One region of the Pseudoalteromonas sp. NEC-BIFX-2020_002 genome, then DNA from elsewhere that is predicted to be linked to it. Evidence: predicted binding sites of a transcription regulator. Region 1 holds the regulator's gene; the other holds the start of a gene.

Region 1 (5,733 bases):
TTAAAACTAAGCGTTTAAGTAACGGTGCATGACTCATTACTTAATCTCCGGTGGGGTTTCAAATGTGTGATAAGGCGCTGGAGAAGCAACCTCCCACTCAAGACCTTCAGCACCATCCCATACTTTTGCCGGAACTTTGTCGCCACCGCGTGCGCATTTATACACCACAACAACAAACAGCAATTGTGAAAGGCCAAAAGCAAAGCCGCCAATACTAATAATCGCGTTAAAATCGGCAAATTGCAGCGCATAATCAGGGATCCGACGTGGCATACCTGCAAGACCAACAAAGTGCATTGGAAAGAACAGCACATTCACACTCACTAACGACAACCAAAAGTGCCATTTAGCCAAAGTGATATTAAACATATTACCCGTCCATTTTGGCAGCCAATAATAAGCCCCCGCCATGATTGAGAAGACCGCACCTGTCACTAATACATAGTGAAAATGTGCCACCACAAAGTAAGTGTCGTGATATTGAAAATCTGCAGGGGTGATTGCCAACATTAACCCTGAGAAACCACCAATCGTAAACAACACAATAAAGGCGATGCTAAATAACATGGGTACTTCAAAGCTAATCGAACCCCGCCACATAGTGGCTACCCAGTTAAATACCTTAACGCCCGTTGGCACCGAAATCAGCATGGTCGCATACATAAAAAATAGCTCCCCAGCGACCGGCATACCCGTCGTAAACATATGATGCGCCCAAACAATAAAGCTCAACAACGCAATTGAGGACGTCGCGTAAACCATGGAGGCATAGCCAAATAGCCGCTTACGCGAAAAGGTAGGTACTATTGTTGAGATAATACCGAAGGCCGGTAATATCATGATGTACACCTCAGGGTGCCCGAAGAACCAGAATATGTGTTGGAACATCACCGGATCACCGCCCCCAGCCGCGTCAAAAAAGCTGGTCGCAAAGTATTTATCCGTCAGGACCATAGTCACGGCACCTGCCAATACAGGCATTACAGCAATAAGTAAAAATGCCGTTATTAGCCAAGTCCATACAAATAACGGTAGCTTCATCCAAGTCATACCTGGAGCTCGCATATTAACAATGGTCACAATGACATTGATTGCTCCCATGATTGAGCTAATTCCCATGATATGCACAGCAAACACAAAAAACGCGGTGTTATCGTTACTGTATGTAGTAGAAAGTGGTGCATAAAATGTCCAACCAAATGCAGGGCCACCACCAGGCATAAATAATGAGGCTAATAGAATTAAAAACGCGAATGGTAAAATCCAAAAACTCCAATTATTCATTCGAGGTAACGCCATATCTGGCGCACCGATCATCAAGGGCACCATCCAGTTTGCCAGCCCTGTGAAAGCAGGCATAACAGCACCAAATACCATGATCAAGCCATGTACTGTAGTCATTTGATTAAAGAAGTGAGGATCAACTAATTGTAGCCCCGGCTGAAACAACTCAGCGCGTATAACCATCGCCATCGCGCCACCAATTAAAAACATGGTCAACGAGAAAATTAAATATAAGCTGCCAATGTCTTTATGGTTAGTTGTGTACAACCAACGCTTAAACCCTTTTGCAGGGTGATGATGTCCGCCGTCATGATGCCCAGCTTCATTATGTTGTTGCTCTGTTACGCTACTCATTATTTAGCCTCCGAAGTTGCATCAATCGCGGCTTGTATTTGACTCGGTTGAATCACATCCCCAGTATCATTACCCCATGCATTACGTTTATAGGTAACGACAGCTGCCAATTGCTTAATTGATAACTGCTTAACAAATGCTTGCATCGCAGTACCTGGGCGACCATTAATCACCACATCAATATGATCATTAATATCCCCCAACACCACAGGATTACCTTTGAGCGCAGGAAATACACCTGGTAAACCCATTCCTGTTGGTTGATGGCATGCGGCGCAACTAGCCATATACACTTGCTCTCCCAACACCATTAACTCCTCTTTAGGGAGGGTTTGGTCAAGCAGGGCTGCATCTGCTGCTGCTGCCGTTTTTTTGGCTTGCTTCGCTTGTTGCAACCAATCGGTAAACGCTTGCTCAGACTTAGCCTCAACAACAACAGGCATAAAACCATGATCTTTACCACATAGCTCAGCACACTGACCTCGATAAATTCCCTCTTCATTAATTTTGGTCCACGTTTCATTGATAAAGCCAGGGTTTGCATCTTTTTTTACAGCAAAATCAGGTACCCACCAAGAGTGGATAACATCGTCTGAAGTCATCAAAAAACGTACTTTTTTATTAATAGGTAATACCAATGGTTTATCAACTTCAAGTAGATAGGTGTTTGTTTTATCTGCTTGGTTGGAAATTTGATCTTGAGGGGTTGATAGAATAGAGTAAAAAGCAACGTCTTCACCCATGTATTCATAATGCCACTTCCACTGCGACCCCGTAATTTTAATGGTCAAATCTGCTTTGCTGGCATCTTCCATCGAAATTAGAGTTTTAGTAGCGGGTACCGCCATAGCGATTAAGATTACAAATGGTATTGCCGTCCAGAGGATTTCTACTTTTGTACTTTCATGGAATTGGGCAGGTTTTGCCCCTTTTGATTTTCGGTGATGGATTAGTGCCCAAAACATAACCGCGAACACAATTACACCAATCACACAACATATAATAAATATTGTCATGTGCAGTTGATAAACATCATTACTTATATCTGTTACGCCCTTTCGCATATTAAATTGGCTATTTGCCAATACTTGCTGCGGTAGAACAAACAATATAAGCCACAAGGTAGAGCTCAGTTTACCCATGTGACGACTCCTTTGAATGCTATTGCAAAAATGCAAAGCGAAAAGGCGGCACTGCTATTAAATCGCGCCAATTCGTTTATTGTTATTTTAACTGAAAGTTAACAATTTATTTATACCACAGGCATAAACACACTCATTAAAGAGCAATTGTTAATACAGTGTATTAACCAATTAGTTAAAAAATGAACAATTAGCAAGTTTTAATGGCAATTAAATTTTATTTTACTGCAAAAATAACAACTAAAAATCAGCGCGTTATTTTCCAAAGGAAGGTAATATTAAATAGCTAAAAGCAGTGGATAAGTAGGGGTAATAAGGCTTTGAATGGTACTTACAAGTGTGGGTTCTAATATATTAGGGGTTAAAAAATGTAAAGCATCAAACTTCAGCTATTTGATGCCACTCTATGAAAAAGTTATTACATCCAATCGGCGTTACGAATAACACCAACAGCCAAACCTTCTATATTGAAAGATTCATGCTCTAGATCAACTTCAATTGCGCAGAAGTCATCATTTTCAGCATGTAAGAAAACTTTTTTCCCAGCTTTTTCAATACGCTTAACGGTTACATCATCATCAACACGTGCCACCACTACTTGGCCATTTTCAGCCACTTGAGTACGATGTACAGCTAATAAGTCACCATCCATAATGCCAATATCTTTCATGCTCATGCCCTGTACACGCAGTAAAAAGTCAGCAGCTGGCTTAAATAACAGCGGATCAACTTGGCAATGGCTTTCAACATGTTGCTCAGCCAATATAGGTTCACCCGCGGCCACCCTACCAATAAGCGGTAAACCTAGTTGCTCTGGCTCATCTTCTTCAACCAGTTGAATACCTCGGCTTGCACCAGGTTTCATTTTAATCACACCTTTTTTAGCAAGTGCTTTTAAATGCTCTTCTGCCGCATTTGCACTTTTAAAACCTAGCGTCTGCGCAATTTCTGCACGCGTTGGTGGCATGCCTGTATCTTTGATAAAAGCTTTAATAAGTTCGAGAATTTGAGCTTGGCGATTCGTTAATGGGCGCATACAACTGGGTTTCCATACAGTACATTTAACTGTGAGTATATACAGTTATATGAAAATCGCAAATTTAAATTGGCTTAAATAAAACCATAAATATTGATTGAATTTATTAGTATGAAGTTACCGATATGAATGTTAAAAAGTATAAAGTAAATTTAAACCCATTGGAGAATATGGACATATGAGTATTTGGTATCAACCTATCACCCTTGAACAATGCAAAAGTCTTGATAACGGTATAAATGGACAAGGCACATTAATGAAAACCATGGGCATTGAGATTAGTGAAATTGGTGACGATTACCTCGTTGCAACTATGCCAGCCATCCCTGAGCATCATAACCCAATGGGAATAGTGCACGGTGGTGCTAATGTTGTTTTAGCTGAAACCGTCGCCAGTTATGCCGCTAATTTTGTGGTCGATTTCACAAACTTTTACTGCGTTGGACAAGAGATCAATGCGAACCATTTAAAAGCATCACGTAATGGCACGTTAACAGCAATAGCTAAGCCACTGCATTTGGGTAAGCGAACATCTGTATGGGAAGTAAAAATAACCAACAGCCGAGGTGAATTATGCTGCGTATCGAGGATGACCGCAGCAGTTGTTGAGCGTAAAATTAGCTCTGAACAGGATAAATAGTAATTTCAACACCGGCACCTATTGCAGATATGCGTAACAAGGTATCAACCTGTAATGCTTGATTAAAGCACTTTGGCGAGGTACCTGATTCAAAGCCAAGATCAAAAGTACGCTTTGAGCACGATAACCATTGTTTTAATGCTGCACGCGAACACGACTCTATTAACTCGCATAAGTGATTAATCGCCTTATCAGGAGAGGTTACTTCTCCTTTAGATTCAATGCGTGCAAGCTGTCGGTACTCATCTTTATCATAATGTAAAACCACAGCACTCTTTTTTAAGTCTGCAACTAACAGGCTAATATCTTGTTTGGATTCAAGCTCAAGATCTACATTTAAAAATTGAATTTCCGACATTATTTCTCTTTTATCTCACATTAAAAACAATGCAAACTTTAACCTATTTTTGCTTTTATACCAAATAATCTATCCCCAAGTCACCTCAAGATACATAATTCAACGTTTTATCTAAGCTAAAATCTACATGCGACAATTTGCCACATTGGCAAACCGAGTATAGCTTATAAAATACCGCGCTGAAAAATAATAACAAACAGGTAGTAATATGAATAAACGCATTTTTAAACACGCTCGTAAATTTCACAAATGGCTCGGGTATTTACTAGCAATTCAAATTTTTGCCTGGTTGTTAGGTGGTTTAGTAATGAGCGCAATCCCTCTTGAAAAAGTGCACGGTAAGCATCTTGCAGCACGCTCAATTAATAACCCATTTAATCAAGCCGATTACCCTACCTCACTTGATAATATTGTCTTGCAAGTTCCACAGCCAACTCAAATAACTTATAGTCATTTTTTAACCACCCCAATAATTACAGTGAATAACAGCGAAGGTGAGCATAGCTTTAATGGCCTTACTGGGCGCCCGCTTTTAGCACCGAGTAAAACCCAAATTATTGCAAATGCCTACGCTCATTTATTAATAGAAGCAAAAGTTAATAATGCTGTAATACTAACAACAGGCCCTCGTGAAGTGGGTTATAAACAAAATATTTGGCAAGTAACTTTTGACGACACCTTTAGCACAACGTTATATCTATCAGCAGATAATGGAAACGTTATTACTGTACGCAGTACTATTTGGCGTATTTTTGACTTTTTTTGGATGCTACATATTATGGATTACGACGAACGAGAAGACTTTAATAATCCATTACTGATCAGTTTTTCTGCCTGTAGCGTGTTATTTTGTATCACTGGATTTATTTTACTACTACAAAACTTCAGGTTGCCTCGACGTAAACGAACTCGCACATAA
Region 2 (5,733 bases), on a different contig from region 1:
TTGTAAAGGAGAGCTATACTCTTCATCTTCTGGCAGCTCATATTGGCCACAGGCACTGATCAGCTCCTCTAAATTTTCTACACGAGCGCGGCCTTTTTCACCTTTTTCAGCCTGATACATCGCCATCAAACCTGATGTTTGAATCGCGTATTTGGCTTGCTCTTCTAACGTGAGATCGCTAATTTTATCTTCAATATGCTCTACTAGTTCAACAAACTTAGTAACAACGGTTGCTGCGCGGCCTGATAAATGTTGTTGCTCAACAATCGCTTTAGCGGCGTACCACAATGGTAATGATTCGCTACGGGCACAGTCGCGTATATGGCTCAGGGTTTTATCACCTATACCACGGGCTGGGGTGTTAATTACTCGCTCAAAAGCGGCATCGTCTTGGCGATTACCTACTAAGCGTAAATATGCGAGTGCATCTTTAATTTCTTGACGTTCAAAGAAGCGCATACCGCCATAAATGCGGTATTTTAAACCTTCTTGGAGCATAGCTTCTTCGAGAACGCGTGATTGTGCATTACTACGGTACAAAATAGCGGCATCTTGCAGGGCGTTCCCCGCGTTCAACCAGCTGCGTAATTTACTACTAACAAAGCGTGCTTCATCTAATTCGTTAAAGGCAGCATAAACTGAGATTGGCTCACCATCATTACCATCAGTCCAGAGGCTTTTTCCCATACGATCTGAGTTATTTTGAATGAGTGCATTAGACGCTTTTAGAATGGTAGCAGTAGAACGATAATTTTGTTCTAGGCGAATAGTTTCGGCCTTAAAGTCGGTTAAAAAACGTTTAATGTTTTCAATTTTAGCACCACGCCAGCCGTAAATACTTTGGTCATCATCGCCAACAATCATAATACTATTAGTGTCGCCTGCCAGCAATTTAAGCCATGCATATTGAATAGTATTAGTATCTTGAAACTCGTCAACTAACATGTGGGCAAAGCGTTGCTGGTAATGACGAAGCAAGGTGGGGTTATTTTTTATAACTTCAAAACTGCGTAGTAAAATTTCTGCAAAATCGACTAAACCGGCACGGTCACATGCTTCCTGATAAGCGGTATACACTTTTAACATCATTTGTTCGTTGATGTCATAAGCTTGAATATCTTTAGGGCGCAGGCCTTCGTCTTTTTTGGCACTGATATACCAACCAAACTGTTTAGCAGGCCATTTTTTATCATCAATATTCATGGCTTTTAATAAGCGCTTGATCATGCGCAGCTGGTCGTCAGAGTCTAAAATCTGAAATGCCTCTGGCAAATTAGCTTCGCGATGATGGGCGCGTAAAATACGGTGTGATAGGCCATGGAAAGTACCAATCCACATTCCACCAACAGGAGCTTGAAGGGCTTCTTCAACGCGAGAGCGCATTTCTTTAGCTGCTTTATTAGTAAAGGTTACCGCAAAAATACTGTAAGCCGAAGCTTGCTCAACTTGCATTAACCACGCGATTCGATGAACCAGTACTCGAGTTTTACCAGAGCCAGCACCAGCGAGCACCAACATATTTTGTAGTGGAGCAGCTACGGCATCCCGTTGTTTGTCATTTAAGCCATCGAGTAATTCTGAAACGTCCATCATCACGCCTTTTCAATCAATATTGAAGGCAGTATAACAGGTGTTTTTGTTAGGCTAAATAAAATACTGTTTTTATAAACAGTTAATTTAAAAAATGTTCTTTATTCTATTTAGTGAGTTTTTTAGCTAAGCTATCATGCGCATGATAATGTTGCCGTAGTAAATTTGACTTATATTTAGTGAAAATAACGATTTTGGTAAAAAGAAATGATGCTATGTTATTTTAAGTTTTTGATTTTAATCGGTTTTAATAATTGGCATGATGTGTGTAAGTATCTAATAAGAAATTAAATTAATAATTGAGGTTAACATGGCAGATCAAGGTTCTGGCGGTAATGTAATTGCGGCAATTTGTAATATCTTTTTTCCAGGTTTAGGGCAGTTGGTGCAAGGACGTATTTTGTCGGCTATCTTTTTTGCACTAGCCATTATTATAAGTTATGCGCTTGTTTATGTATTAATCGGTTTTGTACTAGTACCTATTATTTACTTATGGTCGATAATTGATGCCGCTCGCTATAGATCATGACGTTAGAAGTTAATAATAGCGCCCTTTGGCGCTATTATTGTTTTTGGTGTTGTGCTTTTACAATTTGGGTATAATTGCATAATTATAGGTTCATAAGTGATATATATGGAATATCAATTTATACGCGATCCAATCAGTGGCCTGCGCATTAAAATTAGCAGCGAACATGCAGTAATAGGCCGTTGGCTTAACGAAGAAATTGGTAAAGAAAAAATAGCCATGGTACAAGCATTAATAGCATCAGTTGCAAGTAGCTTTGAGCCATTGACTTTAAAAGGGCAAGAAATTGATTTGCTCTTAAATAAAGACGAAGCTATTTTTGAAGCGCACGCATTACACCAAGATTCTGAAGATTTAATCGCATATCAAGACGATGAGCTAATGCTTGAAGAAAATGGTTTAAGCAGTGGTTGTGGGTTTGAAGACTTTATTGATTTGATTAATTCATGGCAAGAATTTACTACAGGAAGGTAAGCAGAGCATAGGCTCTGCTATTTGGCTATATTACTGCTCAGACACTGATTTAACAGCAGCAAGTAATAAATTTTCGGTCAGACGTACTTTATAGTTAGGGTTAGCGTATTGAAAATGCACGAGCCCTTTTTTATCTACCACAAATACCGCAGGCACAGGCAGTGCAACTTTAGCTTTACCATCAAGGGACACAAAATTCACCCCTAGTTTATTACGGTAAATAGTCGCTGTTTTATCATCTAAATAAAATGCAAGGCCAAGCGCTTGGCTTAAGGTAAGGCTATCGTCAGAAAGTAACTGATAATTAGGGGAGTCAATTTTACTCTCAGCGAGCTTTTCAGGACTGTCTGGTGAGATTGCAATAATTTGTGCACCTAATTCAGCTAGTTCAGCTTCTATTTTTTGTATACTCGCAAGTTGCTTTGAGCAATACGGGCACCAGCCACCTCGATACACTATTAACACCGTTGTTTTTTCTGCAAAACGCTTAGTAAGATCAACATTGTGACCATCTTTATTCTTTAATGTTGTTGCAGGTATAGTCAGTCCAGGCATCAGTGGGCTGACTTTTTCAGCTGCTGAGGCAATATTCGTTGCGGTTGCAGCTGATACCGATGCTGTTATAAGCATAGAGCAAGCAAATAAAATAGGTTTTAGCATGTAATTCCCTTGGTAATTTTTGAAACGTGCGGCTTAGATGACAGACTAGCAAGATAAACAATTTCATCAAACTTAATTTATCTGTATTATTAGCAGTAATTAAATAGAGTAACTGGGATCGAAATGTCTGCCAATTTAAGTAAACTAGTAGTGATGCTAGAAATGCAAAATGCCATGAATACTAAAGTACATGACCAATGGTTTAGCCAAGGGTTTGAGTGGAATCGTGCTATTTGGGTTGAATGCGCTGAAATGCTTGATCATTACGGTTGGAAATGGTGGAAAAAGCAAACTCCAGATACCGAACAAGTTATTTTAGAGCTTGTTGATATTTTTCATTTTGGTTTATCGCTACGCATTGATGGTAAAACTAGTTACTTAGATTTAGCTAAGCAACTTGAACAACAGTTAAGTGCACCGCAGCAAGCTGATGACTTCAAACAAACATTAGAAATTCTAGCGGCGTCAGCTGTTGCAGATAAAACCTTTAACGCTGCTGCATTCGCAGGTTGCATGGTGCAAATAGGTATGGATATTGATGATTTATACCGTGGTTATGTAGGTAAAAATACGCTTAACTTTTTCCGTCAAGATCATGGTTACAAAGACGGTAGCTATATTAAAGAATGGCATGGACAAGAAGATAACGAGCATTTAGTTGAAGTAGTTAAAAGCCTTGATACTGAACATGCTGATTTTGCAAAGCTTGTATACCAAGGCTTAGAGGCGCGTTACCCTAAGAGTTAAGGGTGGACGTGGCTAAAATCAGTAATATTTAAATAGTCACTAATTTCATTGTGTGGTTGCTTGCTATCAGGGTTTGCAACCGCCAATAAATGACCAATACCAAACTCTTTCGCGGCTTTTAACACACTTAAACTGTCGTCAATAAATAGCGTTCGTTGTTTATCAAACCCTAAATCTGCATGTACTTGTTGCCACAAACTTTGATGCTCCTTACTTACACCGTATTGATGAGTAGACACCACACCATCCAAATAATTATCAATGGCTGTTTTTTCGAACTTTAAAATAACACTTTCAGGGTGCGCGTTGGTCAATAAAATAAGCTCTTTACCAGCTTGGCGCAGTGCAGTTAAAAAAGCAGGCACATCTTCACGTACTTTAATAAGGTGCTGTGTTTGGCGTTTAAGCTCCATAATTGGCAGATTAAGCTGCTGCTCCCAGTAATCTAAACAGTACCATTGAATTTGCCCATGAACTGCTTGATAACGTTTTGCAATATCAGCTTTTGCTTCATCCAAACCAATATTGCGCACAATAGCATGCTGCTCAGGAATAACGTTTAGCCAAAAGTGATTATCGAAATGTAAATCAAGGAGTGTGCCATCCATATCGAGTAATACAGTATCGATTTTTGACCAATTTAGCATAGGAATTTCCACTTATAGGGTTTATGATTAAACTAACTGCCATGATAGCAAATTAATGCCGATGACACAGAAAAAGCACCCAACACCACCTGAAATTCTCAGTGACGAAGTCGTCGCTAAAAGCCGTTTATTTACGGTTGAATCCTTAGAATTAAAATTTTCAAATGGCGAGCAGCGCCAATATGAGCGGATCCGTGGCGGTGGCCGGGGGGCGGTAATGATAGTGCCACTAAATATAGACAATGAACTGCTGCTAGTTCGTGAGTACTGTGCTGGCACCAATGATTATCAACTAGGCTTTCCCAAAGGGTTAATCGACCCCGGTGAAACACCAGAGCAAGCAGCAAACCGAGAACTTAAAGAAGAGGTTGGTTTTGGTGCTGAGCAACTCCAACCATTAAAAGTAGTATCAATGGCACCGAGCTACTTTAATGCGACAATGCATATTTTATTTGCTCAGCAGCTTTATCCGCAAACACTTATAGGTGATGAACCAGAACCATTAGTGGTTGTTAAGTGGCCATTAACCGATTGGCAGTCATTATTACAACAATCAGACTTCACAGAAGCACGAAGCGTTGCAGCTTTGCTATTATTAACTAAGCATTTAGAATCTGGAGCTGCCAATGAATAAATTACTAGAGCCTTGCATTGAACTTGCACAAAGTGCAGGGGCAGCCATTATGGCTATTTATAAACATGGTGATATCGGTCAACAAGAAAAGTCGGATCATACCCCTGTTACTAAGGCGGACTTAGCTGCAAATGATGTACTTGTCGCCGGCTTAAAAGCACTCGCACCCGATATCCCTATTATGTCTGAAGAAACGCCCATTCCTGCACTTGCGGATAGGCAAGATTGGCAACGTTATTGGTTGCTGGATCCTATGGATGGTACAGGGGAGTTTATTTTAGAAAGTGGTGACTTCGCTGTAAATATTGCCTTGATTGAAAATAATCGTCCGGTACTTGGTGTGATCTATTGGCCAGCAAAAGAAACCACTTATTTTGCTAGCTATCAAAATGGTGCATTTAAGCGTGTTGCCGGTATAGAGCAGCAGATCAATGTTGCTACCCCTGATAACC

What was found. Region 1 encodes LexA, which represses DNA repair genes until DNA is damaged. Its sites were predicted from a motif close to TACTGTATNNNNATACAGTA; they were not measured.
Region 2: the regulator LexA is predicted to act here: its motif matches at 1,655-1,674, upstream of uvrD (DNA helicase II).

The regions. Positions count from the first base shown of each region.
Region 1 covers NZ_JABEPJ010000019.1:36,064-41,796, reverse strand. The annotation lists gene HJP15_RS17790 (cytochrome c oxidase assembly protein) at 1-37, opposite strand, end outside; gene ctaD (cytochrome c oxidase subunit I) at 37-1,638, opposite strand; gene coxB (cytochrome c oxidase subunit II) at 1,638-2,780, opposite strand; gene lexA (transcriptional repressor LexA) at 3,199-3,816, opposite strand; gene HJP15_RS17770 (PaaI family thioesterase) at 3,995-4,456, shown strand; gene HJP15_RS17765 (hypothetical protein) at 4,434-4,814, opposite strand; gene HJP15_RS17760 (hypothetical protein) at 5,023-5,733, shown strand.
Region 2 covers NZ_JABEPJ010000020.1:63,833-69,565, reverse strand. The annotation lists gene uvrD (DNA helicase II) at 1-1,590, opposite strand, end outside; gene HJP15_RS18410 (hypothetical protein) at 1,901-2,119, shown strand; gene HJP15_RS18405 (YacL family protein) at 2,225-2,593, shown strand; gene HJP15_RS18400 (peroxiredoxin-like family protein) at 2,624-3,253, opposite strand; gene HJP15_RS18395 (dUTP diphosphatase) at 3,377-4,000, shown strand; gene yrfG (GMP/IMP nucleotidase) at 3,997-4,647, opposite strand; gene nudE (ADP compounds hydrolase NudE) at 4,709-5,281, shown strand; gene cysQ (3'(2'),5'-bisphosphate nucleotidase CysQ) at 5,274-5,733, shown strand, end outside.